Regions from separate parts of the Paenibacillus sp. UNC496MF genome, predicted to be linked through region 2. Evidence: predicted binding sites of a transcription regulator. Region 2 holds the regulator's gene; each other region holds the start of a gene.

Region 1 (10,118 bases), 370 kb from region 2:
ACGATGTCCCCGTCCGGGTCTTCGGCGGTCGTCAGCCAAAACCGTACGCTGTGTCCGCCGTCCATGCTCTGCAGTTCCTGGCGGATCAGCTGCCGCTGCGTCTCGTGCGTGTAATACGTCTCGTCGCGGTCGGGCTCCCATTCGGCCAGCGCTTCCCGGTTGCGTTTCACGAACGCCAGTACCCGCGCGGCATACGATTCGTCGATGACCTGCAGAACGAGGCGCTTCGTCCGCAGCTTCAGACGGTGCAATTCATGGATTGGCATCATGGTTCGTTGCTCCGTTCGTTTCTAAGTTCGCGCGTCTCCGATTGCGGCGGATGCCGCGTTACAGCAAGCGCAATAGCGCGTATAGCCCGAAGCCGGCGAGCAGCAGCCCCGACAGCCGGTTAATCTGCCGCATGGCGGCGGGCTTGAGCGTCCGGCGTAAGGCACCGACGGTCAGGCTGAGCCCGAGCCACCAGAACGCCGAACCCGCGAAGATGCCGCCCACGAGCGTCAGCAGCCGGAAGGCGGAAGCATCCACGACGTTGAGCCCGGCGAAAATGCCCAAAAACGACAGGATCGTCGCCGGGTTCGCGATCGTCAGCGCGAACGTCGTCCAATAGGCGCCGGCCAGACTGCCGCTCCTTGCCGCTGCCCCGCCGTCGTCCGCGCCGGAACGGAACGTTCGCCAGCCGAGGTAACAAAGAAACAAGCCGCCGACGGCCGACACGGCGTCCTGCGCGGCGAGCAGCCATGCCGTCGCCGCGTCGAAGCCGAACGCGGCAGCGAGCCCGTAAAGTCCGTCGGCCGTCGCCGCGCCCAGCCCGGACGCCAGCCCGTAGCGCCGGCCCTGGTTCAAGGCGCGCTTCATGCATAAGAGGCCGATCGGCCCTACGGGAGCCGCGATCGATAAGCCGATCAGCATGCCTTTCGCTGCGATTATCATCTATCGAATCCCCGCTTCTCGGCCGTTGCGCGGGCATGCGCCGCCGGGCCGGATTTCCCCCATACTTGCCTCGCGTGCGGACATCCCGTTCCCGGGTCGTTTCGCCGGGAGCGAATGCCCAATTCTCCGCGACGCGGGCGGATGTCCAATCCGCTTTTACCTTTTTTCATACAATACAGTATACCGGGTGCCGAGAACAACACGACATATATGAAGCCGGCGCCGGAAATACCTTTCAAGGGAGGCATTCGCATGTCCGGTGCATTGGGATTCGGAGGAAGTTTCGTTGGCGTGATTCTGGTACTGTTCATTCTGCTGGTCATCGTATCCCGCGGAGTTCTGGTCTAACTCACACGATGCTCTAGCCGATAATGATAAAACCGTCGAGGGTTTCCTTCGACGGTTTTTCATGTTGCCGCGGCCCGGCGACCGGACCGCGATTCCGCGCGCGGCGCCTTGCGGGACGCGCGTCCCGCGGGCTCAAGCGAGCGCGAATTCGCGCAGCGCGTGCGCAACGCCGTCTTCTTCGTTTGACCGGGTCTGCGCGTTCGCCGCCGCCTTGACCGCTTCCGGCGAGTTGGCGACCGCCACGCCCATGCCCGCGAACGTCAACATGCCCACGTCGTTGAAATAGTTGCCGATCGCCATGACGCGGCTCTGGTCGATCCCTCTCAAGCTCGCGAGCTGCCGCAAGGCATGGCCCTTGCTCGCGTCCTTATGCTGCACGTCGATGAAATAATCGCCGCTGCGGATATGCTGCAGCCCGTGCGTCCACGCGTTCCACTCCGCCTCGACGGCATCGAGCCGCGCGATGGCGCCGAACAGCGTAAACTTGACGAGCCCTTCCGGCAGCGGGGCGTTCGGATCGCGCAGGACGGGACGTGCGCCGTAAAGGCCGTACATCTTCTCCGCGTCCGGCGTCAAGTCCTCGATCCACATTTCGAACGGCGTGTTCAGGTCGAAATGCAGCTTGCCCTGCAGGCAGTATTCCCGGAAACGCGCCACCTCCGCGGGATCGATGCTGAATTGGTGCAGCACGCGGCGGCTGGCCGAGTCGACCGTGGCGGCGCCGTTATGCGTGATCATCGTGCCCGCGAGGCCCAACTCCTCCAGAACGGGCATCGCGTTGACCGGCCCTCTTCCCGTGCAGAGCACGATTTCGGCCCCGCGCCGATGCGCTTCGCGCACGGCGCCCCGCACGGCCGCGGTCAGGATGTGGCTGTCGTTGAGCAGCGTTCCGTCGATGTCGAGCGCGATCAAATCAAAGTTGATGTTCCCCATGGCAGTAAGTCTCTCCCGTCTCCTGGTTGGTCTCTAACTCTCTAAGGGTTATCTATATAGTTGCGCGTTGCGGCCGGCTCCGGCGTGCGCGGTCAAGAGTTCGTCCAGCTCCGCCTCCGTAAGAGGGCGGTATTCGCCGAGCTTCAAGGACTCGTCCAGCCGGAGCGGTCCCATGGAGACCCGCTTCAAGTAGACGACCTGCTTGCCGACCGCTTCGAACATCCGTTTCACTTGATGAAACTTGCCTTCGCGGATCGTGAGCCGGATTCGGCTGTGAATCCCGTCCGGCCGCGATTCCTTGTCCCCGATCGTCAATTCGGCGGGCTTCGTCTCGTAGCCGTCGTCGAGCGTCACGCCGCGCTTGAACGCCGCTTGATCGTCGGCATCCACGTCGCCGCGCACGATCGCCTCGTACGTCTTCGGGACATGCTTGCGCGGCGACAGCAGCTCGTGCGCCAGCTTGCCGTCGTTCGTCAGCAGCAGCAGCCCCTCCGTGTCCTTGTCGAGCCGGCCGACCGGGAACGGCTGCAGGATCCGGTCATCGGGATCGAGCAAATCGATCACCGTGCGGTCCCGCGCGTCTTCCGTCGCCGAGACGACCCCCTGCGGCTTGTTCAGCATGACGTAGATCGTCTCGCGGTACACGACCGCCTCGCCGTCGAACTTAACGTCCGCCGCCTCCGGATCCAGCGTCATGCCGAAGTCCTTCGCCGTCTTGCCGTCCACCGTCACGCGGCCCTGCTTCACCGCGCGTTTCACTTCGCTGCGCGTGCCGAAGCCCATATTCGCCAGCAGCTTGTCCAGCCGCATCCGTTTCGCCATCCGTCGTTCAACTCCCTCGTTCATTGTACCTTAAAGCCGCGGCCAGACCAACCCTTCGGGCCTCTGCGGCGAGATGCTCACGCGCGTCCCCGATGACAAAAAACCGCCGACGCATCCGGTCCCGTCGCGGGGTTCCGAATCCATCGGCGGCCGTCGCGGTCCCGCCCGGACCCGGCGGCTGCCCGCTACTCGTCGCGGCCGAGCCGTTCCGAAGGCGGCAGCGCGGCGAGCGCGTCCGCCAGCGTCCGAAGCGCCCCGTCCGTCACGCCCAGGCGGAACGGCCGGAATGCCGGCGGTACCGCCGCAGCCGTACCGGCGGCGCCTTCCACGTACGGCCTCAGCATCGCCAGGCTGACCGCGATGTCGGCGCGCAGCCGCCCCAGGTCGAGGCCCGACGTCTCGTCCGGATAAGCCGCGAGCTTGCTCTCCGCTTGGGCGAACAGCTTCGCCGCCCCGGAGAAGTTGTCGTTGCGCCAATGATGGAGACCCACCGCGGCTTGCAGCAGCCCTTGGTACAGCGTGCTCCGGCCTTCCTCGAGCCACAGCTCTTCCATGACTTCGTGGCATTCGAAGTAATCCTCGTCGACGTTGAACAGCACGACGAACCGGACGAATTTCTCGTCGTACGATGGCGCCGAAGCCATTCAGTTCGACCCGCCCTTCTTCGCGCGCTGGATCGCCGACTTGATCTCGTCGGACAGCATGCGGATCGCGAACGCGTCTTCCTTCTCCCACACTTCGTTGAACTTCAGCTGGAACTGAACCGCCTCGCGGACGCGCCGAAAGAAGTACAGCTCCTGAATGTCGCTCAGCACGCTCGAGTACATGTTGGATTTCTCTTCGAAATCCCGCTGCGCGTCCAAGATCTCGTTGCGGATGCTCGACATCTCGGTATCGAGCTGCGAAGCCGCCTCCGCCGCTTTCTTCAGCCGGTCGCGCACGTCCTCCGGCAGGCTTTCTTTATACTTATAGTTCAGCGAGTGCTCGATCGTCGCCCAAAAATTCATCGCCAGCGTCCGGATTTGAATTTCCGCCAGCACGTTTTTGAGCCCGATGGCCGTCTGAACGGGATATTCGACGATCATATGATAGCTGCGGTACCCGCTGTCCTTGAAATTCGTAATATAGTCCTTCTCATAAACCAGCTTCAGATCCTTGCGCGAACGAATAAGCGCCGCGACCCGGTGAATGTCGTCGACGAATTGGCACATGATGCGGATGCCCGCGATGTCCTCGATGCCGGTATCGATCTTTTCCATCGGCACCGACAGCCGCTTGGCCTTCTCCAAAATGCTCGAAATCTTCTTGACCCGCCCCGTAACGAACTCGATCGGCGCGTACGCTTCCCGATTCTTCAGTTCGGTCCGGAGCGTCTTCAATTTGACCTTCAATTCTTCCACTGCCTGCTCATATGGCTGCAAAAATAGTCCCCAGTCTCTTCCGTCCATCCGGCCGCCTCCTGTCTAAGACCGATGATCTGCTCCAATGGCCTCCACGATCGATGTATAACCGTCTTTCTTCAATAATGCCTTGAGTCCTTCCGTCAGTTCGCGGAGCAGCTCCGGCCCTCTGTAGATGAGCGCCGTATAAATTTCTACAAGACTTGCACCCGCGCGAATTTTATCGTATGCATCCGATGCCGTAAAGATGCCGCCGGAGCCAATAATGGGCAGCCGTCCGCCCGTCAGCCGGTACGCCTCGCGCACGATTTCCGTCGAACGCTCGCGAAGGGGCTTGCCGCTCAGGCCGCCGGTTTCTTTGGCGTTCGGATGGCGAAGACCGTCGCGGCCGATCGTCGTGTTGGTGGCGATGATGCCGTCCACGCCGCTCGCGACGATCGTCTCCACGGTATACCCGAGCTGCTCCGCGGTCATGTCCGGCGCGATCTTGACCAGCACCGGCTTTCTAGCCGCCATGCTCTTCGCCGCCTGCGCGCCGCTCTCTTCCATGACCGCCGACAAGAGCAGCTTGAGCTCGTCCCCGTGCTGAAGCGCCCGCAGGTCCGGCGTGTTCGGCGAGCTGATGTTGACGACGAAAAAGTCGCCGTATGTATAAAGCTGCCGCAAGCAGGCCCGGTAATCCTCGTGGGCGAGCTCGTTCGGCGTCGTTTTGTTCTTGCCGATGTTGACGGCGATCGGAATGCGGTGCCGGCCCAACCGGCCGAGCCGCTCCGCCATCGCGGCGGCGCCGTCGTTGTTGAAGCCCATCCGGTTGACGAGCGCTTCGTCGCTCGGCAGGCGGAACAGCCGCGGCTGCTCGTTGCCGGCTTGTCCCTTCGGGGTCACCGTGCCGACCTCCGCGAATCCGAAGCCGATGTTGGCGAACATGTCGACGGCCTTCGCGTTCTTGTCCAGTCCCGCCGCGAGGCCGACCGGATGCGGGAAGCGCAGCCCGAACAGGCTCGTCTCCAGCTCCTTCGCTTCGGCTACCCCGTACATGGCGCGCATCACCGCGGGAACGCCGGGCACCCGCCGCGCCGTATGCAGCCCGTCGATCACCATGTGATGGGCTTTCTCGGCGTCCATGCGGAAGAAATAAGGCTTTGCAATTTTCGTGTACAACAAGTCGAAGTCACTCCGTTCTGCGTCTTAAGCTCTATCGAACAGTTTATCAAGTCGGGGGCGAAAAAGAAAGAGTAACGCCCGCTTAGCGCCCTGCCGCAGCGCCTTTCGCGCCGCGCGAAGCGGTTGTTTCGGCGCCGGAAAACGATTACAATAAGGGCATATTCCTAATTTCCCGAGAAAGGTTGATCCGCATGAGCCACGCCAGAAAGAAACCGCCCGTCATGAAAACGAAACAAAAGGAAGAGGTCAACAAGAAAGCGCTCATCTGGATCGGATCGGTCTTCGTCGTCATCGTCGCCGTCATGGCCGTTCTTCTTATTGTGGACCAGTAAGCGGTCCGGTTAATCAAGCCACTCGTACACCACGGCGGGGTTCGTCTCGTCCTCGGCCGGCTGCAGGCGGAAACGCCCCGCGGCCGGCGCTGAGGCAGCGGGGAGGGCGCCGCTTTTTATCGTGACCCTCGTCCCCAGGGGCACGAGGTCGTACAATTCCTCGATATCCTGCCGCGCCATCCGGATGCAGCCGTGCGACTCGTCCTTGCCGATGCTGTCCGCGTCGTTCGTGCCGTGAATCGCGTATGCCGTATCCGACAGCGCCATGCCGCGGGTGCCGAACTCGCCGGGGGTCCGCCCCTTCGGGCTGCGCACCTTCTCGCGAACGACGAAACCGCCTTCCGGCGTCCTCGCCCCGCCGAGCCCGACGGGATAGCTGCGGACGATGACGTCGCCGCTCACGACGGCGAGCCGGTGGGCGTCCTTGTCGACCACGATCGCGAGCGGTCCGGCCGGCAGCGGGGCCGGAGCGCCGGCCGCAGAGGCTGCGCTCTTCGCGGCGTCGCCGCCGTCAGGCACGCCTGAAGCGGCGTTCGCCTCCCCGTTTGCCGGATCCGCGCTCGCCGCGGCTTCCTCCTTCATTGCTCGCAGCAGCGGCTCGAACATGGCTTTCATTTCCTTCGTAGTCCCCGACAGCGTATTCTCGGGATACGGCCGGACCAGGTCGGCGAGCGACGTCGGCCAACGCTTCGTTCGCTCGCGGTAATGCGCGATCGCGCTCGCGAGCGTCCAGGACTGCTCCTGCCGCGCGCTCCAGCGCGCGTAGATCGCCCGCGCGGCCGAAGCGTCGGCCGGCTCGCAGGCGCACGCCCTCGCGTCGAGCATCGCGACCTCTGCGCCGCCGCGGCCCTGCCGCGCCGTCTGCGCCAGCAGGCGCGTCTTCCCCGTCCACAGGCGCCAAGCGCCGGCCGGCTCTAGCGCGGCGGCCAAGCCCTCGCGCGGCCGCGCGGCTCCGCCGAGCAGCGCGCCGAGCGCCTGGTCGAGCAAGCCGCCGGCGCCGTCGGCCGGCTTGACGACGACGACCTCCGGGCCGGCTGGCGCGGCGGCTTGACCCGGCGCCGGCGCCAAGCCCGAGGAGAGCGTCGCCGGCTCCGCGGCCGGGTCCCCGGGATCGGCCTCGTCCTTCGGGCCGCCCGGCGAGATCGCCAGCATCAGCGCCAGCAGAATCGCGGCCGCCCCGCCCGTCCGCAGCGCCAAGAAGCGGCGGCCGCGCTTGCGGTTCCAGGCCGCGATCATTTGTTTCGGCTCGTTCGCGAGCGGATGCTGCTTGCGCTCGTACGCGTCGTAGACGCTGCCGGACTGCAGGAAGCAGTAGTTCGCCTTCGCTTCCTTGCCCTCTTGCACGTATTGCTTGCCCAGCAAATACCAGGCCATGCGGTTATTAGGATGGTTTTGCACGTAGCGCTTCAGGTCATTCATATCGTCGTGGTTATCCATTCGCGGCCCTCCTGCTTGGGGTTCATCAGCTTCTATATCGGCAAAAGAGCCGCCCGGATAATATCCGCTCGGCTCTTTCCACCGAAATAGGCGCCTTGTTCGCGTCGGATTCCGTCTCCAACTCGCCGGCACGACGCTGAGCGCGACCGCCATCGCATATGCGCCCCATTCCTCGCGAATTGGAAACTCCCGTTTATTCTAGCGGAGCTGTACAAGAATCGGTAAATGCCACTATCATTTCAGTATAAAGATCCTATCCTCCCCCTCAAACGAGAAAGATCCCATCCCCTGTCGTAACAGGAAACGGGATCTCCGGCCGCTCTACGCGGTTCGCGCTCTATTAGTTATTGAAAGCCGTGTCTGCGATTTTGATGGAGTCCGTCGGGCAACCGTCCGCCGCATCTTGCAGATCGTCGTACAAGTCTTCCGGAATTTCGGTATTGCCGTGGTTACCGTCGTTGCCGAAAATAACCTCTGCCAAGCCTTCGTCGTCGTAGTCGTAAATGTCCGGTGCCGTTGCTCCGCAAGCTCCGCAAGCAATGCACGTATCTTTCTCAACCCATGTAAACTTCGACATCGTGGTTCCCTCCTATTAATGGTAAGTTTCAAAAACTTACGGAAGTGCTTTCATTTCCCAAGTATACAACCTTCAATCATCACTATATAACATATGCTCGTCCCTTTGCAAGGATGTCCCGCGAATTCGTTTATTGCGAATTAACGCGGACGGATCGTTCCCGAGCATGCCCGCGGTGAGCACCGCATCCTCTCCGAATTTGTCCCGCAGCATGTCCATCGCGCGCGTCAGCGCCTCCTTTTTCGGCTGTTCCCCGTAGCTGAACAAGTCCAGCTGCACGGCCGTTTCCGCTTGCAGCGACAGGTTCTGAAGGGTGATGCCGAGCAGGCGCGCCGGCTCTCCGCGCTTCCAATGCTTATCGAACAGCTTGCACGCCTCGCGGTGGATGTCGGAAGCGGCGTCCGTCGGGGCCGGCAGCGTGACCGAGCGGTTGATCGTCGTCATGTCCGGCCGCCGGATGACGATTTGAATGGTCGACGCCATCATTTTCTGTTGGCGCATCCGCCGGCCGGTCTGGTCCGCCAGATTGAGCAGGATGCGGTGGGCCTCCTCGGGATCCGTCACGTCCCTCGGCAGCGTCGTCGTATGGCCGATCGACTTGTTCCGTTCGCGCTCGGCGTTGACCGGCGCGTAATCGTAGCCGTGCGACGCCGCCTTCATCCAGGAGCCGACGACGCCGAAATGCTTGACGAGCATCGCCTCTTCGGCCGCGGCGAGCTGCCCGATCGTGCGGATGTTCAGCTTCGTCAGCTTGTCCGCCGTCTTGCGCCCGATGCCGAAGAGCGTGTCGCATGGCTTGCTCCAAAGCAGCTCCGGCACGTCGCGAATGCGCAGCACGGTGAAGCCGTTCGGCTTCTGCATGTCGGACGCCATCTTGGCCAGCAGCTTGTTCGGGGCGACGCCGATCGAGCAGGGCAAGTTCCATTCCGTTCGGATCCGCTGCTGAATGTCCCGCGCGATCTGCAGCGGCTCGCCGAAGGCCGACGAACCCGTAACGTCGAGGTAGCATTCGTCGATCGACACGGCTTCCACGAGCGGCGTGTACTGCCTCGCGATCGACATGAAGCCGCGGGAGTACGTCCGGTACAAGTTGAAATCGGGCTTGATCAGGATCAAATCCGGGCAGCGCCGCTGCCCTTCGCGCACCGTCATGCCCGTCTTGACGCCCTGCGCGCGCGCCGCGTACGACGACGTCACGATGATCCCCCGCCGCTGCTCCACGCTGCCGGCGACCGCCGTCGCCTTTCCTTTATATAAGTGCGGCTCCTCCGCTTCATGGACGGAGCAATAAAAGGCGTTCATGTCCAAATGAAGAATGACCCGGCGTTTGGGAGGCGCCGTATCCCGCTCCTTCGTCATCGCGGCATTCATCCTTCCCGGTTGGAATAAGGCGATCATATGATCGTACGTCAAGCATACCAATCGTCCCGCCGGAACGTCAACCTGCCGCCCGAAAGCTCGTCCTGCGAACGTTTACGCGCCCTTCTTCTAATGGTATAATAATAAAATTATGATTGCTTTAAAGGGATAAAGGAAGGGGGCTTCTACATTCATGGGAAACACGATCTCCATATTCGACACGACGCTTCGTGACGGTACGCAGGGAGAGGGCATCAGTCTTTCCGCAGAAGATAAAATCAAAATCGCCCAAAAGCTCGATTTGTTAGGCGTACATTATATTGAAGGCGGAAATCCGGGCAGCAACAGCAAGGACATCGAATTCTTCCAGCGGGCGAAAGGCTTGCGGCTGAACGCCAAGCTGACCGCCTTCGGCAGCACGCGGCGCAAGAACAGCACCGCCGAACAGGACAGCAGCCTGGTGCGCATCGTGGAATCCGGCGTGCCGGCCGCCACGCTCGTCGGCAAGTCGTGGGACTTTCACGTACATACGGCGCTGCAGACGACGCTCGAAGAGAACCTGGCGATGATCTACGACTCTTTGGCGTATCTGAAGCAGAAGGGCGTAGAAGCGATTTTCGACGCGGAGCATTTCTTCGACGGCTACAAGCACAATCCGGATTACGCGCTGGCCGTGCTGCGCAAGGCCCATGAAGCGGGCGCCGACTGGATCGTCCTGTGCGATACGAACGGCGGCACGCTGCCTTCGGAGGTTCATGCGATCGTCTCCCGCGTCGCCGCGGAGATCGGCGCTCCGATCGGCATCCATACCCATAA
Region 2 (10,118 bases):
GTGATGGAGCAGACATGGACGATCGAGTCGTAACTTCCGGCGGCGGCGGCAACGGGCGGCCCGCCCGCCAAATCAATGTAGTCCTTCGCGGCAGCGAGCCGTTTGCAACTACGGGCAGCTCGCCTCCGCAGCTGGAGAGCGAACAGGCGCCGGCGGCAAGGCCGCTGACGCCCGGCGATCCGTTCCTCGACATTCAACGCGAGCTCGATCCCATGGTCGGTCTGGAGAACGTTAAGACGCTGATATATGAGATCTACGCGCTGCTGCAGATCAGCCGGATGCGTTCCGACGCCGGCCTGTCGGGCGGCTCGCATGTGTACCATATGATTTTCACGGGCAATCCCGGCACGGGCAAGACGACCATCGCGCGCATCGTCGCGAAGCTGTTTCAGAAGATGGGCGTGCTGACCAAGGGCCATATGATCGAGGTGGAGCGGGCGGACCTCGTCGGCGAATACATCGGCCATACCGCGCAGAAAACGCGCGATCTCGTGCGCAAGGCGCTCGGGGGCGTCCTCTTTGTGGACGAAGCGTACAGCCTGGCGCGCGGCGGCGAGAAGGACTTCGGCAAGGAAGCGATCGATACGCTCGTGAAGGCGATGGAGGATTACCGCAACCAATTCGTGCTGATTCTGGCCGGCTATCCGCTGGAAATCGAGCATTTCCTGATGACGAATCCCGGGCTGCCGTCGCGCTTCCCCATCCAGATCGAGTTCCCCGATTATTCGATCGACCAGCTGATCCAGATCGCCGAGCTGATGGCCAGGAACCGCGATTATGCGCTGATGCCGCAGTCGGTCTTCAAGCTGCGCCAGCATCTGATGCAGGAGAAGGCGATGTCCATGTTCGCCTTCAGCAACGCGCGTTACGTGCGAAATATTATCGAGAAGGCGTTTCGGCATCAAGCCGTCCGTTTAATGACGCAATATCCGTCCGGCTCGCCGGGCAAGCAGGAGCTCATGTCCGTGCGGCCCGAGGATCTGAAGTGGGAGAAATGACAGACAACGAACGAATAAGGAGCGATAGACGACACCGATGCGGCCAACGACATACGATACGGATACGGACGCGAGGGAGCGGGCGGTTCTCGTCAGCCTCGTCACGCCGGACATCAAGCGGGGCTCCGGCGATCCGGAGCTTTCGCTGCGCGAGCTGGTCAGCCTCGCCGAGACGGCGGGCGTCGAAGTGCTGACGTCCCTGACGCAGAACAAAGAGAAGGTCGACACGAAGTGGTTCATCGGCAAAGGCAAGGTCGAGGAGCTGCGCGCGGCCGCGGAAGAGCTCGGCGCCACGACGGCGATCTTCGATCAAGAGCTCTCCGGCGCCCAGGTGCGCAACCTGGAGGAAGCGCTGGATTTGAAGATCATCGATCGGACGCAGCTTATCCTCGACATCTTCGCCCAGCGCGCCAAGACGCGGGAGGGCATCATTCAGGTCGAGCTGGCGCAGCTGAGCTATCTGCTCCCGCGGCTGTCGGGCCACGGCAAGAACCTTTCCCGGCTCGGCGGGGGCATCGGGACGCGCGGTCCCGGGGAATCAAAGCTCGAGACCGACCGCCGGCACATTCGCGGCCGGATCACGGATCTGAAGCATACGCTCGAGGAGGTCGTCCGGCACCGCAATCTGCACCGCGAACGCAGGCGCAAATCCGGCGTCCAGCAGGTCGCGCTCGTCGGCTACACGAACGCCGGGAAGTCGACGCTGCTGCGGGAGCTGACGCAGGCGGACGTCTACGTGGAGAACCAACTGTTCGCGACGCTCGATCCGACGTCGCGCAGCTGGAAGCTGCCGAGCGGCAAGGAAGTCGTGCTGACGGACACCGTCGGGTTCATCCAGAACCTGCCCCACGACCTGATCGCGGCGTTCCGCGCGACGCTGGAAGAGGTGCTCGAAGCGGACCTTGTCCTGCATGTCGTCGATAGCGCCTCGGATATGCGCGAGGAGCAGATGGAGGTCGTGCAGCGCATCTTGGGCGAGCTCGGCGCCGCCGGCAAGCCGCAGGTGACGGTGTACAACAAGATCGACCTTGTCGGCGCGAACGGTCCGCAGCTCGTGCCGGCGAACGGACCGGATACGCTCGCGGTCAGCGCCTTCAATCCGGACGATCTGGAGCGGCTGCGCCAAACGGTGCAGGACAAGCTGACGGGAGATACCCGGACGTTCGCGCTGCCCGCGGACCGGGGCGATCTGATCGCTTTGGCCTATCGGTCGGGCGAGGTGCTCGAACAGACCGTCGACGGCGAGACGATGCTGATGAGGATACAATTGAACAAGTTGGATTACGAGCTGCACGGGCATAAGCTCGACGGTTACGTGCGGCAACCATAAGCATGCGTGCATGAGGAGAGACTGGAATCGTGAGACAGCAAGGAAACCATTGGCAGGCGTTGACGATGTGGGCGGAGGCTGCGGAGCAGCAGGCCGCCCCTGTTTTTCGTTCGCTCGACGGCATCGCCGAACGCAATCAGTGGAAGGTCATCGATGCGTTCCAGAAGCATCGGGTGAGCGACTTTCATTTTAACGGCTCGACCGGCTACGGGTACAACGACCGCGGCCGGGAAGTGCTCGACCTGGTCTACGCGGACGTGATGGGCGCCGAGGCGGCGCTCGTCCGGCCGCACTTCGTGTCCGGCACGCACACGATCAGCTGCGCGCTGTTCGGGCTGCTTCGTCCGGGGGACGAGCTGCTCTATATCACCGGCCGGCCGTACGATACGCTCCACAAAGTGATCGGCAAGCCCGGCGACGGCAAAGGCTCGCTGCAGGACTTCGGCATCGGATACGGGGAAGTCGCGCCGCTGCCCGACGGTTCGATCGATTGGGACGCCGTCGCGGCCCGCGTCACGGAGCGCACGCGCGTCATCGGCATCCAGCGCTCGCGAGGCTACGATTGGCGCGCGTCGTATACGGTCGCGCAGATCGGCGAGATGGTCGCGCGCGCGAAAGCGCTGAAACCCGACGTCTACGTGTTCGTAGACAACTGCTACGGGGAGTTCACGGAGGAGCTCGAACCGACGCAGGTCGGCGTCGACCTTATGGCCGGCTCGCTGATCAAGAATCCGGGCGGCGGTCTCGCACCGACCGGCGGATACGTGGCCGGCAGCAGGGAAGCGGTCGAGCTGACGGCCTACCGGCTGACGGCGCCGGGCATTGGCGGCGAAGTGGGCGCGACGCTCGGCACGCTGCGCGCGATGTTCCAGGGCTTGTTCCTCGCGCCGCATCTGGTGGGACAAGCGCTCAAGGGCAGCGTGTTCGGAGCGGCGATGTTCGAACTGCTCGGTTTCGAGAGCAATCCGCGCTACGACGCGCCGCGCACCGATCTGATCCAGGCGATCCGCTTCAAGGAGGCGGACCAGCTGATCGCGTTCGTCCAAGGCGTGCAGCGCGCGTCGGCGGTCGACGCCCATGTCGTGCCGGAGCCGTGGGACATGCCCGGCTACGAGCATCCCGTCATCATGGCGGCGGGCACGTTCATGCAGGGCGGCAGCTTGGAGCTGTCGGCGGACGCGCCGATCCGCGAACCGTACATCGCCTATATGCAAGGCGGGCTCACATACGCCCATGTCAAATACGGGGTTCTGAATGCGTTATCGCTGCTTGCCGAACGAGAGTTGATTGTAATTAAACCTCACACTAAACCTCACACAACTTGACACGTTTTTGGCATGGCGGTACAATGAGAGCATATATCAGATACTGGAAGGTTGATGCGACATGGGTGACGAAATTCGCAGGAATATGGCGCTCTTTCCGATCGGCATCGTGATGAAGCTGACCGACTTGACCGCCAGGCAGATCCGGTACTACGAGCAGCACGAGCTGATCGTGCCCGCCCGTACCTCCGGCAATCAGCGTTTGTTCTCGTTCAATGACGTTGAACGGCTGCTGGAAATCAAATCGCTGATCGAAAAAGGAGTCAATATCGCCGGCATCAAGCAAGTCATGAATCCGGTCTCCAAGGAGTCGGAGGACGCCACGGTCGTCAGCGAGCTGTCGGAAGTGAAACGGCGCGAGCTGTCCGACGCGCAGCTTCACCGTATGCTGAAGCAGCAGCTGCTGGAGAAGAGACCCGGGAAGGCGTCTTTGATCCAAGGCCAGCTGTCCCGTTTCTACAACAAAAAGTAACGCCGCGCGACGCCGCAAGATTCGCAACACCACTATGACAGAGGAGCTGATCCCGTGAGCTACACGAAAGATGACATCCGACGCATCGCCCAGGAACAAAACGTACGTTTTATCCGCCTTCAGTTCACCGACTTGCTCGGCACGATCAAGAACGTCGAAATTCCGGTGAGCCAGCTGGAAAAGGCTTTGGATAACAAAATGATGTTCGACGGCTCGTCCATCGAAGGCTATGTGCGCATCGAGGAATCCGACATGTACCTGTACCCGGACCTGGACACGTGGGTGGTCTTCCCGTGGGTCGCCGAGGACCGCATCGCCCGTCTGATCTGCGACGTGTACATGCCTGACGGCACGCCGTTCGCCGGCGATCCGCGCGGCATTTTGAAGCGCGTGCTGAAAGAAGCGGAAGAGCTCGGCTTCACGTCCATGAACGTCGGTCCGGAACCGGAATTCTTCCTGTTCAAGACGGACGCGAACGGCAATCCGACGACCGAACTGAACGACCAAGGCGGCTACTTCGACCTGGCGCCGATGGACCTCGGCGAGAACTGCCGCCGCGAGATCGTGCTGACGCTCGAAGAGATGGGCTTCGAGATCGAAGCGTCCCACCATGAAGTGGCGCCGGGCCAGCACGAGATCGACTTCAAATATGCGGACGCGATCAAGGCGGCCGACCAAATCCAAACGTTCAAGCTCGTCGTCAAGACGATCGCCCGCCAGCACGGCCTGCACGCCTCGTTCATGCCGAAACCGCTGTTCGGCGTCAACGGCTCCGGCATGCACTGTCACCAGTCGCTGTTCCGCGGCAACGAGAACGCGTTCTACGAAGAGAGCGACAAGCTCGGCCTGAGCCAGACGGCGCGCCATTACATGGCCGGCGTACTGCGCCACGCCCGCGCGTTCGCGGCGATCACGAATCCGACGGTCAACTCGTACAAGCGTCTCGTGCCGGGCTACGAAGCCCCATGCTACGTGGCCTGGTCCGCGAGCAACCGCAGCCCGATGATCCGCATCCCGGCTTCCCGCGGCATCAGCACGCGCATCGAAGTGCGCAACCCGGACCCGGCGGCCAATCCGTATCTCGCGCTCGCCGTCATGCTGAAAGCCGGCCTCGACGGCATCCGCAACAAGTTGCCGCTGCCCGCTCCGACGGACCGCAACATCTACGTCATGACCGACGAAGAACGGATCGACGAAGGCATTCCGAGCTTGCCGGACGACCTGAAGGAAGCGTTGACGGAGCTGCTCCGCAGCGAAGTCATCATCGACGCGCTGGGCGACCACGCGCTGGCGCACTTCTACGAGCTGAAAGAAATCGAGTGGGACATGTACCGCACGCAAGTCCACGAGTGGGAAAGAGACCAGTACCTGTCGCTGTATTAAGCTTCTCTCGAAGCAGCTGCGAACCCCTTGGCGCCTATGGCGCCGAGGGGTTTTTTGTCGTTCGGGGCATGACGGAGAAGGGGGAGGAAGCATTAGGCGATCGGTGCACGACGACTCGGCAGCAGGAAGGTCCGAACGCGGCCGATCCGCACTTGTACGTTCGCGGCCGCATAGTATGCCTTATCCGAGTACGACGAAAGGGTGTGGCACCGATGGCCGGGAATACGAAGACGAACGGCGGGGCGTTTAAGCTGAGCGGCTCGACGCTCTCCCGCGTGGCCGCCGTCATGGTTCCCTTCTATACGAAAATCGCGACGAGCCGCCTCTTCGCGCTGCGATGGTCGAAGGCGGTGAGGCAGGGCGATCTCGACACGCTGCTTCGGTTGTTTAAGTCGGTGACGACGTTCACGAAACGGGACGGGTTCTCGACGAACGCGATCGGGTATTTCGTCGATTTCGGGTTTCCGGATCCGATCGTCCAGTATACCAACGGCACGACGATCCCGCCGGGTTCGACGCAATTCACGTTCTCGACGCCGATCCACCAAGCGATCGCGCGTGCCGTGCTGCCGTTCTACCGGGCGCTTGCCCGCTCGAAGGCTTATGCGTCCGCCGTCGCGGCGGCGATCAACGGCAATCGGCCGGCGACGGTTCGCTGCCTCGTTCGACGGAAGGTGACGACCGCGGCGCTTAAGTCGGTCCGGATCCGCTTCTCCGGCGTTCAGTTGAACTTCAAATACCGCAGCAGCAAATTCACGTATCGCAACCTATTGTTCCGGGAAATCGGAGGTTAGATGACAGCCGCCGCGAATCCCGAAGCAGAAGCAACGCAAAAAAAAGGGGCAGCCACCGGCGCTTGTGAAAGCGGGGGCTGCCCCTTGCTCGTACGAATTAATGGATGTCGCGGAAGAGTCCGATGACCTTGCCGAGGATGCTGACGTTGCGGAGCCGAATCGGTTCCATCGTGGCGTTCTCGGGCTGCAGGCGAATGTGATCCTTTTCTTTGTAGAAGGTTTTGACCGTCGCTTCGTCTTCTTCCGTCATGGCGACGACGATATCGCCGTTGTTCGCGTTCTGCTGCTGGCGGACGATGACGTAGTCGCCGTCGTGAATGCCCGCCTCGATCATGCTCTCGCCGATAACGTTCAGAATGAATACGGTATCGTCGCCGACTTTGTCGGCCGGCAGCGGGAAGTAATCCTCGATGTTCTCCGTCGCGGTGATCGGCACGCCGGCGGTGACTTTACCGACGACCGGCACTTTGGCGATCGCGAGCGGAAACGGAATTTCGTTGCCCTCGCCGTCCAGAATCTCGATCGCGCGAGGCTTCGTAGGGTCGCGCCGGATCAGGCCTTTCTTCTCCAGCCGGTCCAAGTGGCCGTGAACGGTCGAGCTGGAAGCAAGTCCGACCGCTTCGCCGATCTCGCGCACGGAAGGGGGATAGCCTTTCTCCCGGACTTCCGTCTTGATGAATTCTAGGATCGCCTGCTGGCGGGTTGAAAGTTTCGACACCGGAATCACTCCATAAGGTTCATTTGTGTAAAATTATAGCACAGAACCGGAGTTCGTACAAACATAAGTTCGAGAAACACAAGTTCGCATCGGACTGCGAACAAATGTTCTAAAAACCATTGACGCCAAACGGATGTTCGTGTTAAGCTGAGTGCATAAGAACAGAACAAACGTTTGGGGTGCTGATGATCATGCAAACAATCTCGACATACTCGACTGCTTATACCGATAAGAAACCCGCCGTTCGCAAAGCGAACGCGTCCCGTAAGGATCGCGCTATCGAACGGCTGCTGCTTCGTCTTGCCGCCGCCTCGCTGTTTTTCGTCTTGCTGTTCGTCGGACTCACGATCGTGAAGGGTCATGCGGACAGCGACCTCCCCGCCGTACCTTCCGCGGGCGAACAAACCATCGTCGTCGGAGCCGGCGATACGCTGTGGGACATCGCGAGCAGCGTGCGCAAGGAAGGCGAAGATATTCGCCGGACGGTCTACGATTTGCAGAAGCGGAACAACTTAAGCTCCTCTTCCTTGCGGGCGGGCCAGACGCTCATTGTGCCTGCGGACGGCCGGGAGTAACGCCTAGCCTAACCAGACGAAGAAGACCGAACGCATGCGTTCGGTCTTTTCTCTTGTCCGAAGCTTGTCCGGCTCTGCGCGCAAGGCCGCCTTGCCTTGACAATGGCCGTTAGAAAATGTCAAAGTAAAGGATGGGATATTGGCCGAAGGACGAGAGGAGTAGACCTACATGGAGAAAATCATCGCTCGCATCAACGAGCTTTCCCGGAAAAATAAAACGGTGGGATTGACGGCGGAGGAGCTTGCGGAACGCGACGAGCTGCGCCGCATCTACCTCGACAACTTCAAACGCAATTTCCGCAACCAGCTGGACACGATCAAGTGGGCGGAAGACGAAGAAAACGGCGACGGTTCCATCAAGCATTAAACGATTCATTCGAGGAGGGGAAACCGAATGCGATATCGGCTTTTGGGCCGCAGCGGTCTTGCGGTGTCGGAACTCTGTCTGGGCACGATGACGTTCGGCAACACGACGAGCGAAGCGGATTCCGTCGCGATGGTCCATGATTTCCTGGACAGGGGCGGCAATTTTCTGGATACCGCCAACGTGTACGTGCAGGGCAAGTCGGAGGAGATCGTCGGCAAAGCGATCAAGGGCCGGCGCTCGGAAACGGTGCTGGCGACGAAGGTCAGGTTCATGACCGGCGCGCATCCGAACAGCGGAGGCGTCTCGCGCAAGCATATCATGGACGCGGCGGAAGCGAGCCTGAAGCGGCTGGATACCGATTACATCGACCTTTACCAGGTGCATGTCTGGGATCACGCGACGCCGATCGAAGAGACCCTCCGCGCGCTCGACGACCTGATCACGGCGGGGAAAGTCCGGTACATCGGCTGCTCGAATTTCTTCGCTTGGCAGCTGATGAAATCGCTGGCCGTCAGCGACCGCGAGCGTTACGCCCGTTTCGTGTCGATTCAGCCGCAGTACAGCCTCGTGAGCCGCGAGATGGACCGCGAGATGATGTCTCTCTGCCTGGAGGAGAACGTCGGCGTCATTCCGTGGGCGCCGCTCGGCGGCGGGTTCCTGACGGGGCGCTACACCCGCGAGGAACCGGCCAGCGGACGCCTGACGTCCAAGCAGGGCGAGAGTTCGTGGGCGCTGCGCGCGTCCGACAAAAACTTCGCCGTGCTCGAGGCGGTCCGGTCCGCCGCGAAGGAATTGGACAAGACGCCGGCTCAGGTCGCGCTGGCCTGGCTGCTTCGGCGCGAAGGCATCACGTCGCCGATCTTCGGGGCGAGCACGCTCGCGCAGTACGAAGAGAATATGGGCGCGGCCGGGTGGACGATGCCGGACGGGATTTGGAACGCCCTCGACGAAGCGAGCGCGCTTCCGAGCGAGTATCCGAACCGGTTCATCGCCAAATTCGCCCGTCCGTTCTGATCGCGCGCTTACATAAGAAGGGGCAAGCGAACGAGAGAAAGGTTTGCATCATTTTGAGGGGGTTCATTCGTGTCCAGATCGTGGCAGCGTAAAGTGCAAAAAAACCAGGAACTCATCAACAAACAGCGCAAAAAGCGCGGAGAAGCCCCGTTAATGTCCGCCAAGTCCGGCGGCGCGGCCGGGGTGGAGACCTTCAAGGGGCGCAGCTATTTAATGCCGGCGTTCCTGCTGCTCTTCATTCTGTTCTACGTGATCGTGACGGTCACGTCCGACGCGTTCAAGCAGGGCGATACGATGTTTTGGGTGACGATCGCGTGTTACGTGCTGCTCGCGGGCTTGTTCGTCCTGCGCCGGCCGTACTTGGCGATCGGCCGCGACTTCGTCCGTTCCCGCCGGTTCGCGGGGGACCGCAACATCTACGTCAGCAACATCAAGGGAATCAACGCGCAGAAGGGTTACGTCGTCATCGAGCAGCACAAGGGCGGCAATTGGGTGTTCTCCCGCGTCATGAACCGCTATCCGACGGAGCAAATGGCGGCGCGCCTGAAAGCCTTCGCGGAACAGAACGGAATTCCGTATACCGAAAAATAACGAGAGTGGAGTGCGACTGGAACCATGGCCAAACAAGCAGTTTTGTTCGATTTGGACGATACGCTCCTATGGGACGACCGCAGCGTGCAGGAAGCGTTCGACGCGACCTGCGAGGCGGCGGCCGCCCTTACGGGCGTCGACGCCAAAGCATTGGAGGAGGCCGTTCGCCGCGAGGCGCGCGCGCTCTATGAATCGTATGAGACGTTTCCGTTTACGAAAATGATCGGCATCAATCCGTTCGAAGGGTTGTGGGCGAATTTCCTGGAAGGCGAACAGGAAGAGTTCCGCAAGCTTCGGGCGCTTGCGCCCGGGTACCGCAAGGACGCGTGGACCCGCGGCCTGAAGGCGCTCGGCGTGAACGACGAAGCGCTCGGCGCGGAGCTGGCGGAACAGTTCCCGGCGGAGCGGCGCAAGCGGCCGTACGTGTACGACGAGACGTTCGCCGTGCTGGACGAGCTGAAGGGGAAGTACAAGCTGCTGCTGCTGACGAACGGTTCTCCGGACTTGCAGCGCGAGAAGCTCGCCGGCGTGCCCGACATCGTTTCGTACTT
Region 3 (10,118 bases), on a different contig from region 2:
CCTCTGAAATCCGAGGTAAATGACGCATATGCCCATTCATTCCTTCCTGTCTAAGCGTGATTTTTGCTGATTTTCATAATTTTTCTTATGTATTTTATTAAGAAGTGTTCCCTTTAGCTGAACCAGTCACTCACATTACATTGGCCATACCGATTGTTCCTCACACTCGTCACTTTGGTCCGATCGAAGACCATCGTGTGCCAGTCACCCGCCGCTCACCATGTCACGCCAACTACCCACATTACATTGAGCTTCATATTTTCGGCCTGCAGCTACCGCCGTCCCATCCAATTGAAGTCCGACGGTACGAAGCCACCCGGCAACTACCGCTATAATATCGCGCCAAGCATTTGCATCGCATTGGTCATGCTTATTTCAACCTAATGGCGCTACCGTGCCGCCGTCGGATGCAAGAACGATCGTATATGCATTCCCCGTATTCTTCGGGATAACCGCAACCGCCACAATATCGCACCGACCGCTTACATCGTATTGGCCATATTTATTATCCTGCCGTCACTGTGCCGTCCGTAAAGAGACCAACGGAATGGCGACGACCGCCGCTATGGTATTTTTAGACCACTTTCTCGTCGTTAACGCCATTCTAGCCGGTAAAGTACGATCCATATTTCGCCTCATATCCATTAATACAATTAGGTCATACTCCTTGCGAACTTTGCAAGCGGCTAACATTTATATATTTCACCCATTCATTGAATTAACCTGCCCGTTAGCATTCCTATAGATGGATTACTTTCGTCTATGCAAAGGAAAAGCGCCTCTGTACGATGGGAGTACGCAAGGGGTCATAGCCCTTAAATTCCCATCATCCAGGAGGACGCTCTACTATGAAGTTAAAAATCAACTCATTGAAAATGATTACCGCCCAGCACCTCGTTGTCGGGATCAACATCGCAGGAAATAAATCAGCAGGAGCAAGCCGAAGATGGCCGGCATCCAAGCCTGTGGCCCAAAAGACTCACTTAAACTATTAAACTCTCATAACTTGGTTACAAAGGAGGTGATAGAAACGATGGCTCAATTACTCGATATTGGCACCTCACAAAATGCAAGTTACGGTTTTTCTATTTCAATCCCATTAACCGGAGGAATCCCAACAAGTATAGGTAGTGTCAACCTCAATGTAACCGGCGGAGAGTTTATACGTGTACAACTATCTGGCATCGCTGGCGTGGAAATTTCTACTCCGTTGCCTCCGGATACAGTAATCTCTATTGCCATTGTTCGTGGAACAACGGTGAATGATTTAATCGTTGCATACGCCGTGTATCCAGTAGGAGCTGACAATAGTAACGTACAAGTTGTAACAATCGAGGCATCCGATTACAATGTGCCTTTACCACCATCAAATGAGTTGCAATACACATTATTTCTATTTTGCTCTGTAGACTGTACCCGTATAGGAATGGAAAGTTTCAATGCAGTTGCATATTCCAATTGAATAATTAACAGAGACGATAGTTTGGGAGCAGAATTACCAAGTTCTGCTCCCTGCTTTCATCGATGTATGCGGATTTATCAATTGGAATCCAGTGCTGTTGAATTCTAAGCGCATCCGATCGTTTTTTATATAAGGACAGCATTAGGTGCAGAAGGCGCAACAAATCTGGCTTTCTTTCTAATCACTGTTGCACCGATCTGCGGTCAACCGCTTTCTCGCGCGTCGAACGTTTGGTTTCAAGCATGGAATCAAGACATCAAAGATCTAACCGCTAATTCGTTGCTAAACATGCCCGTGCTGGGCTTGGCTTCCCTTGATGAACGGATGCGGTTTCACATGGGTCACAGCAGCACACCTACGGTATTTCGACAGTATTCGAAGCAACGTTTGCTACATCTGTGAAGGAACGGGACTTGAATGGCTCTGATACAAGTGCGAAATACTCCCCAAACTTAATCGAGAGCTGTGTCTTTGCGACGTCCCTGGTCATCCCGAAGGTATCCTCGAAAGCCCGACAAACGATGTGATAGCTAAGAACCAAATTCTTTTGTTCGCCTTCCCACCATTTGATATTTGCCTTGCGCAGCTGCAGCCGAATATTCTTTAGATCGGCAAGTACTAAATCAAGCAACCGGTCTGCTGCCTTGAGGAATATTGGCCGCAAAAGATTCGTCGAATTTTCAATTTGCTTGCGGTTAAAATCAATCATCTCGAGCATCTTGAGCAATATGATATTGTCTCTGACGAGACCGCGCTCTTCAGTCGTGATCATTCTTGCAAATTTATCCTGCATAGCGATTCACCAATTCAAACGCCAGTATATTTTCAATTACGAACACGCGTGGCCCTTTTGACGTTAAACAATACGCCCTGATCTGCCCGTCAACCATTGATTTTACTTCAATATTCCGCTGTGTAATCCGACCGCGCCGATCAACGTAGACAATCTGTAATGTGTGTCCTTTATAATTTTCGAGTTTCAACGCAATCCCCTCCGATACGAACGTATGATCTTATTATAACCAGAACATATGTTTGTCATGCAAGGGGTATTTTTATGGAAAAGGTCTGCCCGGAGACCCGAAGTCGTTCTCGTTAATCCTCATCTCGTTAAAAAGAATAAGGAAAACCGAGATAATCCCCCTTCAAAGAGTGACAAAAAAGATGCGCTCGTCATTGCAGACATGGTCAAAAACGGCTACTACTCTTTCGTCCGTAACACACCTGAGGCTTTTGAAGAGCTGCGTGTTTATCTCTCTAACCGCGACTCTATCGTGACGAGGCTCGTTAGTGCTAAAAACCAAATTCATCGTTGGGTAGACGTTGTTTTCCCCGAGCCGCGTCAGGTCTTTAAGTGCCTCATGTGCACCGGTTCGTTGGCCACTCTTCGTCTGTTTCTACACCTGAAGAACTCTGTAAACTACAGCCTCACGACATCATCGAGGGTTGGAAAACACTCATGAAACGCCATTCTGGTGAGCGAAAAGCTCGGGCTCTCATCGCCCTGGCTAGCCGTTCTGTTGGCTCTAAACAAGCCACGCAAGCATACAAACTTCACTTAGAACAGTTACTCGATGAGTACGACCTTGCTTGCCAGCAGCTTAAAACGGTTGAGGCTGAGATTAATGCTGTGTTGGATCGTATTCCGTTTGCTAAATCCATGCTCGCGGTTAAAGGGATTAGTGCCATTTCATTAGCTGGTATTCTTGGTGAGGCCGGAGATTTAAGCCGCTTTGTTCACGGCAATGCGCTGTTGCGTCATGCCGGTCTCAACCTGGCAGAAGCAAGCTCGGGCAAATGGACCGGACAGATGAAGATTAGTAAGCGTGGACGATCTCGACTTCGACGTTTCATCTTCATGATGACCATGAGTTTAATTGCAAACAACCCTGAGTTCAAGGCTATTCATGCGCACAATGTACAAGTGAAAAAGATGAAGAAAATGAGGTCACTTATGAAACTATGCGGTAAATTAGCTCGAGTTCTCGTTGGTATGGCCAGAAGCCGGGAAGATTACAATCCTCACAAAACGATGTCCATTCAGCTAGCTGCTTATTCATTATCTAACCGTTTCGTTGTACGAATTTCGGCTTATTCGCGGGATTTCAAAAGAAAGCACGGAGTACCGGATACATTAAACCAAAGGGCACTGACCCGTACCGATAGCAAGACCGGCCTCCACCCCTTGGACAGGCGTAACGAAGGAATGAGAGGGCAAAGACCCGTTGAGACATGGGAGTGAAAACCTACAGGGGGGGCGTGGAGCATGCGTGCAGTATATGGAAGGATATGGGAGGGCGACCTCCCCCTCTATATCGTCATGCCTTCATGTTGTTCTGGTCTTCAACAGTAGTCCTGAAACTATCTTTCCGCATTTCTGTCAAAGGCGAAATCCTGCGAATAAGCGAGCATTCGTGAGAAAACTGAATCGTACTGAGGGAGCTTAATAATCCGAGTGGGCTCAAAAGTGAAAATGGTGTTAACTAATGCCACCTCTATTCTCAATTGACCCACATAGCTCTATTCTTTATCTTCATTCATGTATAAGTATTTGTCAGGTCTAATGAATAAATAATAGGGCATCAAAAAATGGAATAATGGCTTTTATGCCTTTAATTGGCCTTCCCTATTAGCATCTTTTAACGCAATCAACCTTGTTGATGAGACATCGATTCTTTCAATACCTCTCTAATACTCACCGGAGGTCGACCGATCAAATGAGCTAGAGTGGGATCGACTTGCGTGAAATCGCCCTGACGGCTCGCTAGAAACATCCCCATCCGCATATTTACGCTAGCTTCCGGTACACCTTGAGACAGCATGCGGTCCCGAAACTCTTCGTCCGACACAACGATTCGACGGATAGTCCTCCCTAAGAAGCGATTGTCGCAATCCCTTCCATGTCAATGGCTTCGGATGCCGTTAAATTGGGAGTCATGCCATCTAATTTCTGCTCGCTTATGATCGCTGCCGTAGCTTCGGCTAAGTCGGAGTGGACTGTCCAAGCAACCGGGCCGTCTTCAGGAGCGATCAATTCCCCTGTTTTTATGGCTCCGCCGATCAACATGGGTGCCGCTGCGGCGTAATAGCCATTACGGAGCGACGTGAAAGGCATACCTGAAGCTTTCAGCAGTTCTTCGGTAGCCGCGTGGTCAATCATGGGAGCGAAGTGCGATGTTGGGGAAGAGCCCATGTGACTTGTGTATAGCAACCTACTAGCCCCTGCCTTCTTGGCAGCATCAATCGCTGCTTGATGCTGCCATATACCATGCGGGATACCGGCCTCGCCCATGATGCCGGTCGAAACGATGAGAACCTGCGATGCCCCCTCAAAGGCCTGATATAGACTCTCGGCATCGTCGAAATCGCCCCGACGAACACGAACTCCGCGTTCCTGAAGCTCTCGTGCCTGATTCGGATCGCGGACGCTGACACCGATCTGATTCGCAGGTACACGCTTAAGCAACTGCTCAACCACGGCCCGCCCTAATTTCCCGTTGGCTCCGGTAACGATAATCATGACAACAACATCCTTTCACTTTGTATGATTGTGCTGCCTGTACTCTTTATCCACGAACAGTCTTACCGTTTCTAAATTGCATATTGGGAAAAGAAGCGCCTGCAATCTCATGTTCCGGTATCGCCTCTTCTATCTCCATGACATCATCTTTAGTCAGATGAATATCAAGAGACTGCAATGCCTCTTGAAGATGCACCGGCGATACGGTACCAATGAGCGGTTTGATGTCATCGCCTTTGGATAATATCCAGGCAAGCGCAAGTTGGGATAACGTCATTTGTTTTTTTGCGGCAATCTCACCTAACTTTTTAGCCAGAACAACATTCTTCTCTATATTCCCTTCGAAAAATAACGGAATGTAGCCGCCTTTGTTTTTTTGAACCCGCTCCTCTGTCCAGTTGCCGGCAAGGAGTCCATGAGCTACCGCCCCAAAAGCAACTATGCCGATCCCCAATTCCCTTGCAGTCGGTATAATCTCTTTTTCAAGGCTTCGGTTAAAAAGCGAGTACTCGGACTCCACCAAGCTGATCGGATACGTCGCATGCGCTCTTCTCAACGTCTCTGCATCGACCTGGCTGACTCCAATTTCCTTGACATAGCCGGCCTTAACCAGTTCTGATATGGCGCCTATCGTTTCTTCGACAGGGATACCCAAATCGATTCTTGCGGGCAGATAAAGGTCTATATAGTCGAGATCGAGTCGTTTGAGCGAATAAGCAAGATAGTTCTTCACATGATTGGGGGAGACGTCCAGTCCGTAAAGGGAGCCGTCAAGCGTGTTTAATGCTCCAAACTTTAGCGATATAAAATAGTCATCCCTTTTGTATCCCTTCAGCGCATCCGCGATGACCATCTCGCTTTGGCCTGCACCGTAAAAATCCGCCGTGTTGAGATGATTTATTCCACTCTTGAAAGCGGCATGAATGGCGGCAATGCCAGCACTTTTGACAGCCTCATTGACATTTGACATATGACCGCAGCCGAGTCCAATTCTGGATAGCTCCAGTCCATTTCGTTGATTCTTCATCATCACAACCTCCTGACTATTATTTCGCTAAATGTGTAGCCGTCTACACATTTGTTTAAAAGAAAAACCTATGGCATATACATTACTTCAACAGCTGTTTTTCGACGTTTTCAAAAGCACGGGTCAGCAGAGAGGCAAACATGGCTTTTTCGGCATCAGACATCCCTTGCGTGATCAATTCTTCCGATTTCGAGAAGGCATCGCTTCTCCCGTTAATATATTGTTTGGCTTTGGCCGTGACATCAATACGGAGGTTGCGTCCGTCGGTATGATTGCTACTGCGCGTGATAAATCCGGATTTCTCTAGACCGTTCAACAAATTTGTCACGGACGGACCGCTTAGAGCCATTGTTTGCTCAAGAAACTTGCGGTTAATCTCGATTTGCTCCTCTAAGGATTGATGAATATGCGATAGAAGAATCGCTTGCGAGCTATTCAAGCCGTGTTCCTTCAGAAGCTGGTCGATGATCTCCCGAACCCTTTGCGCGATGACTTTAATGTATAGACTGTAGGGGTACTTGTCGAAAATGCTTGGCATAGGTTTCTCCTCAAAATCATGTAGATGTCTACACTATATGTTCGATTATCCGTTCTGTCAATGATAAGTTTCCAATTTCCGCCATTACTTGTGGTATGGTTCACCGTATCACTCTAACGGCGAATTAGGGAGCATCCACCGAATGGATGCTCCTTTTCTTTGTCTAGTGAATATTTCGGTGTGGCAGAGCCGCGGGGTTAATGAGCGAGAGCCATGATATTATAGTTCAATGGATTAATCTTGTTGTTAACATTTAAATGAAGGGAATGAGCACCTAGCTAGTTGAGCATGAAATGTATTTTCCCAGAATCCCCATTTTTCAAGTGGTAATTCTCCAACGATTTGTAATCCCGAGGGTTCAACGATCAACTGAAACAATACCTTTTTCGTTAGCTGAAATTTCTGTATTATCATAAAAACAGATATCCATTAATCGTTCTCCGTTCAATATTTTCTTGGTTAATTGACTACCACCGATAATAACGCTATCAATGACGTTTATCGGGAATGGGAAAGTTCATGTAATAGAGATTTGACAAGAACTTTATCCCAAAACAAAAAAATGCCGCGATTTACGCGACATTTAAAGAGACAATGTTCTTGGCACCCGACATCAGAACTTATGTCATAAATGACATCAGTGATTATCAGTTTGGATACTCACATATACGAAAACCTTCTTAGTCGGACTGTAATCTTGGGCTGTATGTCCTTTCACACTCCACGATGCGGTGTACCCTTCCGGTATATCGGCAGCGCTATGCTCGGTACCATTCGGGAGCTTGTCCGTCGTGATCGGTAATGGGTGACCGTCCCTCGAGGCCTCCATGATCAAGTCATAATTTTTGCCTGGCGGCGAAAGCATGGAGACATTCACTTTCCCATGCTCGCCTTTAGGGAAGGTCCACGATCCGCTGAACACTTGGTTTGGCGACGAAAGGTACCCGTAATATAACGAAACCCGATACGTGTGCTGGTCATCCGAATACGTTTTAGAATCGGATAACTGTAAAGAACCTTGAGTCGAAACGGCAGTCGTGGTGACGATCACGCCTTGGTTCAGACTTTCATGGCTATCGGCATCGACGGCGACCACTGTATAGCAGTAGTAGGTTTGGGGAGACAGCCCCTCCGCTTCGATTTGTCGATTGCCCGGTTACCAATGCCCAGCTGGCCGTACAAATTTCTCCCCCAGGCCCAAACGGTTCCGTCGCTTTTGAGTGCCAAACTATGATCAATTCCCGCTGCAATCGCGACTGCCGAACGAAGATCTTTCACCTGAACGGGACCTGCGTTATCCGAGGGGCTCCATCCATCGCTCGATGAATATCTTCCATCGCCGAGTTGGCCCCATAGATTGTCGCCCCACGCCCAGACGGTCCCGTCGCTTTTGAGTGCCAAATTATGAATATCCCCTGAAGCAATGGCGACCATGGAGCTAAGGTTGCATACTTGAACGGGAGCCGAGCGATCGGGACCGTCCGTTGGATCGCATAATCCGAGTTGGCGTTCGTAATTACTGCCCCACGCCCAGACGGTTCCGTCGCTTTGGAGCACCAAATTATGCCGAGTACCTACAGATATAGCGGCTGCAGAACCGAGACCTTGCAGCTTAACGGGAGTTCGAAATCCTGGCGACCACTGCCAAACGGATCCGTCCTCCGTAAACGCTTGACCACCTGCTTCAATCATTGTTACACCCGTTTTTGAATGCTCTGCCACGTCTGCGGAAGCGGCTTCAGCGGCGGCTGCCCGAAAGGGTAAAAGCAGCGTCAGCAACAGCAACCCGCAAATGAATAGCATCCATTGTCGTTTCATCCATCTTCCCTCCTATCCTTGATTATCCACCTCAATCTACCATATTACGGAAATATAATAATCCGGGCATCCGATCCTCCTGACCCACCCTACAAGTTCGAAATAAAAAGACCAGGTTGTTTGATAATGCTTGGTATCATCCCCTTACGGTAGACAAGAAAGTACGACGACTCATGCGAGAGTTGGGAATTCAATCTGTCATTCGTAAAAAACGTCCCTTTGCAGGTCGTAAGCCTTCTGTGCAATTCCCGAATGTGTTGAACCGGGAGTTCGCGGCAACAGATAAACGCAAACTCGTTACCGACATTACCTACATTCGTGTTGGGCATGAATTTCTCTTTCTTTCCGTTATTCTAGACCTCTTCAACAATGAAGTAATGGGCGTGGAAGCTTAGTGCGCGAAATGACCTTGAGCTTGTGCTGGAGACCGTCAAAGAGCCGAATGCACCAAATGCGTTACTTCACGCTGACCATCACAAAGACTTACGCAAAGTTGTTGGCGGATTATGGTCTGCAAGGAAGCCATTCAAGACGTGGAAACTGTTTTGATAATGCTTGCATCGAATCCTTTTTCTCTCACTTGAAGACCGAGAAGCTTCACCTGGGAAAACTAAGAAGTGAAGCTGAGGCCAGACAGTTAATTACGGAGTATATAACCTATTACATTCAAGAACGATTCCAAAAAAAATCAGGCGATCGCTCTCCTGTTGAATTCAGGAAGGCGACCGCCGTTAATTGCCTCTTTTTAACTGTCTACTTGATAGGAGTAAGACCAGTTTAGGCGGACTTGATTTGGATAATGTTCTTGTCACATGATATCAGTGATTATCATACGTGATACTCACATAGACGATAACCTTCTTATCTAGACTATAATCTTGGTCGGTATGCCCTTTAACTTTCCACACGGCTGTGTCGCCTATGGGCACTCCGGCAACACTGTACTCGGAGCCGTCTGAGAGTTCGGTCGTTAGGCTCGGATAATGGTACCCTCCTTCGTTCACGGTCTCTACACTAAGATCGTAATTTTCCCCATCCGCAGAAAGCATAGAGACATTCACGACCCCATGATAACCTTCAGGGGGAGTCCAAGATCCAATCAACACTTGGCTTGGAGATGTGAGGTACCCGTCGTATAACAAATACTCATGCTTGGACCAACCGTCGGATACCGTTTTGGAATCGGAAAGCCGAAAAGTACCGGGAGTCGTAATGGCTGCCGTAGTGACTTGCACGTCTTTCTTCTCGCTCTGGTTGCCGTCGGCATCGACGGCAACCAGTGAATAGATGTAGTTTGAATCCGGAGACAGCTCCTTTACTTCATAGGTGGTAATGTCCGCATTCAAAGTAGCTAGCAGCGTGTATCCTTGGTCGTAAACCAAGTACTTGTCTACACCCGTTTTATCCATAGCCGGCTGCCAGTTCAGGCGTACGCTGTTGTAGGTTACATCGGTCACCGTCAGAACGTCACCCCGAGGCCACTGCGGCGCTTCGGGTGTGTCTTGCCAAATTCCTTGAACTTGTACGGGCGTATGACTGCCTGTTATCGGAGGCCAAAAATGAAGTCCCCACTCCCAGACGGTATTATCGCTTTTGAGTGCCAAATTTTGATCAGAACCCGCAGAGATGGAGGCCACTGAACCGAGACCCTGCACTTGAACGGGGGAAGAACTGCTGCGGGCTGAGCTTCCATCTCCCAGTTGACCAAAATCATTATATCCCCATGCCCAAACGGTTCCGTCGCTTTTCAGCG

What was found. Region 2 encodes LexA, which represses DNA repair genes until DNA is damaged. Its sites were predicted from a motif close to CGAACATATGTTCG; they were not measured.
Region 1: BMZ79_RS00030 (DNA polymerase IV) is a predicted target of LexA. The motif match lies at 9,335-9,348, and genes of this name have one in related genera.
Region 3: BMZ79_RS25730 (YhjD family protein) is a predicted target of LexA. The motif match lies at 2,487-2,500, and genes of this name have one in related genera.

Annotation. Positions count from the first base shown of each region.
Region 1 covers NZ_FORE01000004.1:1,386-11,503, reverse strand. The annotation lists gene BMZ79_RS00080 (GNAT family N-acetyltransferase) at 1-269, opposite strand, end outside; gene BMZ79_RS00075 (LysE family translocator) at 328-930, opposite strand; gene BMZ79_RS00070 (dihydroorotate dehydrogenase) at 1,183-1,278, shown strand; gene BMZ79_RS00065 (Cof-type HAD-IIB family hydrolase) at 1,411-2,211, opposite strand; gene BMZ79_RS00060 (pseudouridine synthase) at 2,260-3,033, opposite strand; gene BMZ79_RS34630 (DUF309 domain-containing protein) at 3,219-3,677, opposite strand; gene BMZ79_RS00050 (GTP diphosphokinase) at 3,678-4,481, opposite strand; gene BMZ79_RS00045 (quinone-dependent dihydroorotate dehydrogenase) at 4,497-5,597, opposite strand; gene BMZ79_RS00040 (L,D-transpeptidase) at 5,939-7,366, opposite strand; gene BMZ79_RS00035 (ferredoxin) at 7,707-7,943, opposite strand; gene BMZ79_RS00030 (DNA polymerase IV) at 8,016-9,302, opposite strand; gene cimA (citramalate synthase) at 9,496-10,118, shown strand, end outside.
Region 2 covers NZ_FORE01000004.1:375,225-385,342, forward strand. The annotation lists gene BMZ79_RS01670 (AAA family ATPase) at 15-998, shown strand; gene hflX (GTPase HflX) at 1,036-2,328, shown strand; gene BMZ79_RS01680 (methionine gamma-lyase family protein) at 2,394-3,653, shown strand; gene BMZ79_RS01685 (MerR family transcriptional regulator) at 3,715-4,125, shown strand; gene glnA (type I glutamate--ammonia ligase) at 4,180-5,508, shown strand; gene BMZ79_RS01695 (hypothetical protein) at 5,721-6,302, shown strand; gene lexA (transcriptional repressor LexA) at 6,400-7,020, opposite strand; gene BMZ79_RS01705 (LysM peptidoglycan-binding domain-containing protein) at 7,212-7,595, shown strand; gene BMZ79_RS01710 (DUF896 domain-containing protein) at 7,765-7,962, shown strand; gene BMZ79_RS01715 (aldo/keto reductase) at 7,990-8,976, shown strand; gene BMZ79_RS01720 (hypothetical protein) at 9,046-9,567, shown strand; gene BMZ79_RS01725 (HAD family hydrolase) at 9,592-10,118, shown strand, end outside.
Region 3 covers NZ_FORE01000015.1:122,214-132,331, reverse strand. The annotation lists gene BMZ79_RS25740 (phosphotransferase enzyme family protein) at 1-40, opposite strand, end outside; gene BMZ79_RS34440 (hypothetical protein) at 849-995, shown strand; gene BMZ79_RS25735 (hypothetical protein) at 1,034-1,462, shown strand; gene BMZ79_RS25730 (YhjD family protein) at 1,818-2,255, opposite strand; partial or broken gene BMZ79_RS25720 (IS110 family transposase) at 2,545-3,515, shown strand; gene BMZ79_RS25715 (NAD(P)H-binding protein) at 4,335-4,982, opposite strand; gene BMZ79_RS25710 (aldo/keto reductase) at 5,029-6,009, opposite strand; gene BMZ79_RS25705 (MarR family winged helix-turn-helix transcriptional regulator) at 6,092-6,547, opposite strand; gene BMZ79_RS25700 (RCC1 domain-containing protein) at 7,607-8,365, opposite strand; partial or broken gene BMZ79_RS35335 (IS3 family transposase) at 8,521-9,146, shown strand; gene BMZ79_RS25685 (RCC1 domain-containing protein) at 9,184-10,118, opposite strand, start outside.